DNA from 2 places in the Oikeobacillus pervagus genome. Region 1 is predicted to be linked to the other one. Evidence: predicted binding sites of a transcription regulator. Region 1 holds the regulator's gene; the other holds the start of a gene.
What was found. The regulator Rex, encoded in region 1, represses fermentation and respiration genes when NADH is low (regulators of the CRP and FNR family bind a similar motif). The targets are predictions, from matches to a motif close to TTGTGAAATATTTCACAA.
Positions count from the first base shown of each region.

Region 2: J2S13_RS02605 (AtpZ/AtpI family protein) is a predicted target of Rex. The motif match lies at 1,437-1,454, and genes of this name have one in related genera.

Region 1 is NZ_JAUSUC010000052.1:7,893-11,315, forward strand. Features, by position in the region: gene abc-f (ribosomal protection-like ABC-F family protein) at 1-969, opposite strand, end outside; gene moaC (cyclic pyranopterin monophosphate synthase MoaC) at 1,156-1,674, shown strand; gene J2S13_RS14475 (redox-sensing transcriptional repressor Rex) at 1,759-2,421, shown strand; gene J2S13_RS14480 (twin-arginine translocase TatA/TatE family subunit) at 2,474-2,650, shown strand; gene tatC (twin-arginine translocase subunit TatC) at 2,668-3,423, shown strand, end outside.
Region 2 is NZ_JAUSUC010000004.1:41,209-44,631, reverse strand. Features, by position in the region: gene J2S13_RS02610 (S8 family serine peptidase) at 1-1,289, shown strand, start outside; gene J2S13_RS02605 (AtpZ/AtpI family protein) at 1,606-1,830, shown strand; gene J2S13_RS02600 (ATP synthase subunit I) at 1,837-2,226, shown strand; gene atpB (F0F1 ATP synthase subunit A) at 2,233-2,955, shown strand; gene atpE (F0F1 ATP synthase subunit C) at 3,031-3,243, shown strand; gene J2S13_RS02585 (F0F1 ATP synthase subunit B) at 3,397-3,423, shown strand, end outside.

The sequences.
Region 1 (3,423 bases):
TTCAATCGTAAACGAAAAATGGGCTGATTTTTCATCGCCTTCTGGCCTAGTCATTAATTCTAAACGATTTAATTGTTTTCTCCGGCTTTGTGCCCGTTTGGTAGTGGAAGCTCTCGCAATGTTTTTTTGGATAAAATCTTGAAGCTTTGCCACTTCATCTTGCTGTTTTTCGAATTGTTTCATTTCTCGTTCGTAGTCTTTTGCCTTTTGAATTAAATATTTACTATAATTCCCAACATACTTCTTTATTTTATGACGACTTATTTCATAAACTTGGTTGACCACCTTGTCCAGAAAATAACGGTCATGGGAAACGATCAAGATAGCACCATCATAGTTTTGTAAATATTGCTCTAACCATGATAAAGTCTCGATATCCAGATGGTTGGTAGGCTCGTCTAAAATGAGAATGTCCGGCTTTGTTAATAATAGTTTTCCTAAAGCAAGCCTTGTCTTTTGCCCACCGCTTAAAGTAGAGATTTTGGTCGAATAATCGTAGTCTTGGAAGTTTAATCCGTGAAGAACAGAACGAGTATCTGACTCATATTGGTATCCACCAAGTTCTTTAAATTTCACTTGTAAGTGATCATAGTCTCTTAACACTTTTTCGTATTTCTTTTCATCTTGGTAGATTGCAGGGTCTGACATGGATTGTTCTAGTTTCCTCAAATCCTTTTCCATCTTTTGCAGATAGTGAAAGACGGATATCATTTCCTCCCAAATCGACAAATTGGATTCCAAACCGGTATTCTGGGCTAAATAACCGATGGATACGTCCTTCGGCTTCATAATTTCGCCGGAATCATAAGACATTTGTCCGGAAATGATCTTTAATAAGGTGGATTTTCCCGCCCCATTTCTGCCAACAAGGGCAATTCGGTCGTTTGTTTGAATTTCTAGCTTTATGTTAGACAAAATTTGTTCGGCTGCGAAAAATTTTGAAAGTTGTTGTACTTGCAGTAAAATCATTTTTCTCACCTCTTATTCCTATTGTAAGTGTATCCTATTCATAATAAGGCAGGCAACAGTGAGGATTATTTTAAATGATTAAAGGAGATACGGTGCGAATAGGTTCAATGATTTGTGAAAAGATATTCAAAGTTCAAAGACAATCATAGAAAAATAGTGTATTATGTAAAAAAAGAGGTGTTCATGTTGTCGCAATTTACTCATTTTAATGAAGAAGGCCGAGCGAAAATGGTCGATGTAAGTCGAAAACCTGAAACAGTTCGAACAGCGATTGCTAGATCTAGCATTGAAGTGAATGATGAGATTTACGGGGCAATTCAAAATAATAAGATGAAGAAAGGGGATGTACTAGCAGTAGCGCAAGTAGCCGGAATTATGGCGGCGAAGAAGACGTGGGAAATCATTCCGATGTGTCATCCCATTCCGCTAAAAGGAATCGATCTTTCTTTCGAATGGGAGAAAAAAAGTGAGTGCTATCAATTAATGATTACCTCGAAAGTAAAAACAAAGGGGAATACAGGTGTAGAAATGGAAGCGTTAACAGCTGCTTCTGTCTGTGCATTAACCGTTTATGATATGTGTAAGGCGGTGGACAAAGGAATGGTCATAGGCCCTACCTATTTAATTGAAAAAACAGGTGGAGTCTCAAGTCCAGATTATTATAAACAATTAAATGAACAGCCTACATCAGATAGGGAAGAGTAAGTTATACGCATGAATCACGGAAAAGATTCATGCAATTTTACTATAGAAAAAAAGTATAGGTTTAGTGCAGTTGGAGGAAAGATTATGAATCAAGAATCAATGAAAATTCCACAAGCAACGGCAAAAAGATTGCCATTGTATTATCGATTTATTCAAAATCTCCATTCGTCAGGCAAGCAAAGAGTTTCATCTGCCGAGTTAAGTGAAGCGGTAAAAGTCGATTCAGCAACGATTCGACGTGATTTCTCTTACTTCGGTGCTCTTGGAAAAAAAGGATATGGATATAATGTAGGATATTTGCTATCTTTTTTTAGAAAAACATTAGATCAAGATGAAATTACGAAAGTGGCATTAATTGGTGTCGGAAATTTAGGCACGGCTTTTTTAAATTATAATTTTATGAAAAATAATAATACTAGAATAGATATTGCATTTGATGTAAATGCAGAAAAAGTCGGGAAGAAAATTGGGGATGTTGATGTCCATCATTTGGATGAACTAGAAGAAAGATTAGCTTCAGAACAAATTCATGTGGCAATTCTTACCGTACCAGCGCCAGTTGCCCAACAAATTACCGATCGACTAGTAAAAGCGGATATCAAAGGAATACTTAATTTTACTCCTGCCAGATTAACGGTACCTTCTTCGATCAGAGTCCATCACATTGATTTAGCTGTTGAATTACAGTCACTTGTTTATTTTCTAAAAAACTATCCTGAAGAAGTCATAGAAGAGACAAATTCTTAATAGAAAAAATGATCAAAATCAGTTATTATTAGAGGAAGGAGGTGTAGCATTTATGCCACTAGGTATCGGCAGTATTCTTATCATTGCACTTGTTGCTGTATTATTATTCGGTCCAAAAAAGCTCCCTCAATTAGGAAGAGCCGCAGGAGATACATTGCGCGAATTTAAAGACGCTACGAAAGGCTTAGCAGAAGATGATGATTCAAAAGATAAAAAAGACGCTAAGTGATGATAGGATGAAATAGAATGAGTCAAAATGAAATGACGATTTTTGAGCATATAAGTGAATTAAGAAAACGACTCATGATTGTAGTCGTTTTCTTCTTCATTGCAATCATCGGCAGTCTTTTCTTAGCTGAACCGATTATTCGTTATTTACAGTCAGCGGATGAGGCGAAAGAATTAACGATGAATGCTTTTAGAATGACGGACCCTTTGAAAATCTATTTTCAAATGGCCTTTGTGTTGGCTTTTATCATCACTTCACCCGTCATTTTGTATCAATTATGGGCCTTTATCAGCCCAGGGTTATATGAGAAAGAGAGGAAGGTTACTTTAAGTTATATTCCAATTTCTGTCTTCCTTTTCTTAGGGGGCCTTTCCTTTTCTTATTTTATCCTTTTTCCATTTGTTGTTCGATTTATGATGAATATGTCGGAAAAACTAGATATTCAACAGGTTATCGGTATTAATGAATATTTTCAGTTCTTATTTCAAATTACGATTCCGTTTGGTTTCTTATTCCAAATGCCGGTTGTCATGTTGTTTCTAACACGATTAGGAATTATCACTCCGATGTTTTTAGCAAAAATTCGTAAATATGCCTATTTCACTTTATTAGTCATTGCGGCTCTTATTACCCCGCCAGATGTGATGTCACATATGATGGTCACCATTCCACTTTGTATTTTATACGAAATTAGTATTTGGATCTCAAAAATTGGCTATCGAAAGGTAATTGAGGCAGAAGAGCAAATGGAAAGGGAAATAGAGTCGGAAGAA
Region 2 (3,423 bases), on a different contig from region 1:
AAAACCGTCAACAAATAAAATTGCAAATGATGGAGAATAGTATTCCTTGGGAAATGATGCAAACTCTTGAGATTGTAGATGGAAAATATGGTGAACGACAGCATTTACAAAATGTAGAGGGGAAAATCGCCTTGATCAAACGAGGAAAAATTCCTTTTACATTAAAGGTGGAAAATGCTCAAGAGCAAGGAGCGAAGGCCGTCATTATATACAATAATACGAATCAGCATTTACATGCGGGCCTTGAACATCAGCTTCAAATTCCAGCAGCTACGATCCCTAAAAAAATCGCTGAAAAATGGAAAAAACAAATGGAAGCAATGAAATTACTGATTACGACTGAGATAAAAAAAGAACAAGATCAATTAGCGTCATTTAGTTCGCGGGGCCCAGTGACGACAAACTGGGAGATTAAACCGGATATTGTTGCTCCAGGAGTTGAAATAGAAAGTACCATTCCAAACGGCTATTTTTCCTTACAAGGAACAAGTATGGCGGCTCCCCATATCGCAGGAGCAGCTGTGCTCCTAAAACAGGCATATCCCAATTGGACACCAGCTGAAGTGAAAGCCGCTTTGATGAACACGGCGAAATTATTAGAGGATCAAAAGGGAAACCCGCTTCATGTGTATGAGCAAGGGACAGGCCGAGTTCAAATTGAGGAAGCCCTTACAATGCAAACAATGGTGATACCAGGTTCTCTCTCCTTTGGGAAAATGAAAAGCCGACAGCACCCTGAAAAAGAGAAAAAATTAAAGGTGAGAAACATAAGCAACGAAACAAAGCATTATCATTTTGAACACCCAAGCAAAAAAGGACAGCTTCAATGGAAATTCCCTCTGCCATTTTCTTTAAAACCAAATGAAGAAAAAGAAGTCATTGTTTCTGCCTTTTTAAAAGAGGAAGATACAAAACAGAAAGTAAAGGATGGATATATTACTTTAAAGGAAGGAAATGAAGAGATTCATCTACCTTATCTATATGTAATGAACGAGCCCGAATATCCAAGAGTGATGGGGTTTACCCTCGTACAAGGAGACAAACCCAAAACGATTCGCTATGAAGTCTATCTTCCAAGCACGTCAGAGGAATTTGGGATTGCTATGTACGAGAAAGAAACGATGAGGTTTATGGGGTTATTAGATAGTCAAAGAAATGTGCAGCGGGGATTAAAAGAGAAAGAATTACTTTTACCCGACAATATTGACCTAACAAATACCATATTTGTAGCTTTTGTTAGAAGTAAAGGAAAGGAAGATTACCAAAAGTGGGGAGATTCATCTATATAATGAGGGGAAAAAAGAGGATCTCTCTCTTTTTTCTCTCTGTAATACAACAGATATTAACATCTGAGGAAACCCCAAGTAAATTGTAAAAAATAAGTCGAAATGATTAATGGGGAATTTTGATAATTTTGTGAACTTTAAAATTTATGAGTGTGAACTTTTTCACTGAAAACGCATTGACATTAGTATATTGCTATTGTATGCTAACAAAGGATATAGTTTAACAGAAAAAATCCATATTTTCTAGGCAAACACTTTTTTTTGCTACTTTTTAAATGTATAATTGATCGTTCTATTTTTGATTTCTGAGAGGATTATGATGAAAGATCGCGAAAAAAGACCATTTTATGCTATGGCACTATATAGCGCTATACTATCACAGTTAGTCGGGTCGATATTAATTGGGATTTTTGCAGGGCGCTGGTTAGATCGTCTACTACATACTATGCCGATTTTTTTAATTGTGGGTCTTTTGACGGGGCTATCAACAGGAGTCTATGCAATGATGCGAACGATACGCCACCACTTTAATTCAGGAGATTAATGTAATATGCAGGAACTCCATCAGATGTTAAATCGACATCGCAAATACATATTTTCGTTGCTCGCCCTTTATTGTATTGGGTGGGGGGTTACGGAATACAAGACGATCTTTTTAGGCCTTATTTTAGGGACAAGCATTAGTCTATTGAATCACTGGCTCATGATCAAACGAATTTCTCGTTTTGGCGATGCTGTTGTAGCAGGTCAAAGGGTTCGAACATTGGGAACATTTTCAAGAATGGCTTGGGCGGTATTTGCAGTCATAATTGCTTTGGAACTTCCAGATCATTTCCATTTTATTAGCGTAATTTTGGGATTAATGACATCTTATATCGTCATTATGATAGATTTTATTATTCAATCTTTAATAAAACGTAAAAACGGGGAAGAGAGGTGAAAAAAGTTGGATCATAAAGCTCCATTATATAACTTGGACCTTTTTGGGTTTACTCTTACATTCAACCTAGCGAATGTATTAATGATTACGGTTGCTAGTGTAATCGTATTCTTAATAGCGGTGATATCAACCCGCAACTTAGCCATGAAGCCTACTGGAATTCAGAACTTCTTTGAGTGGGTAATGGATTTTGTAAGAAATATTATTAAAAGCAATATGGACTGGAAAACAGGTGGAAGATTCCATGTGTTAGGAATTACATTATTAATGTATATTTTTGTTTCCAATATGCTAGGTTTGCCGTTTTCAGTCGTAATTGATGATACTCTTTGGTGGAAATCACCAACCGCAGATCCTACTGTAACATTAACATTAGCTATCATGGTAGTGGGATTGTCACACTATTATGGAATCAGAATGAAAGGCTTTGGCGGGTACAGTAAGGGATTTGTACAACCAATGGCATTTTTATTCCCGCTGAAAATTGTTGAGGAGTTTGCAAACACTCTAACTCTTGGTCTCCGTCTTTATGGGAACATTTATGCGGGAGAAATTTTATTAACTTTACTAGCTGGTGGACTTGCAACAGGTGTTGGAGGAACGATTGCAGCCATTATTCCAACATTAGCATGGCAAGGATTCAGTGTCTTCGTAGGAAGTATCCAGGCATTTATTTTTACAATGTTAACAATGGTTTACCTTGCTCACAAAGTGAGTGACGACCATTAAGATATAACTGTTCAGTTTGAACAACCATTTTAAATAAAATAATTTATTTATACATTTAAAGGAGGAACTTTTGAAATGGGTCTTTTAGCAGCAGCAATCGCAATAGGGTTAGGTGCACTTGGTGCAGGTATTGGTAACGGTTTAATCGTATCACGTACAGTTGAAGGGATTGCACGTCAGCCAGAAGCACGTGGAATGCTTCAAACTACAATGTTTATCGGGGTTGCGTTAGTTGAGGCGATTCCTATCATCGCAGTTGTTATCGCGTTCATGGTATTAGGTAGATAATTGACAGGAATTTTGTTCCGAATGGCGAAGATCATTCCACGAGAACCTTCGCCATTCCTTTATGTGCGATATTCTTGATTGTTTTTTTTGAACTAAAGATGTTTGATATAGTGCCCACCATAGGGTTTAACCTCTTGAAGGGAGTGAAATAGCGTGTTTACAGACGCATTTGTACTTGGA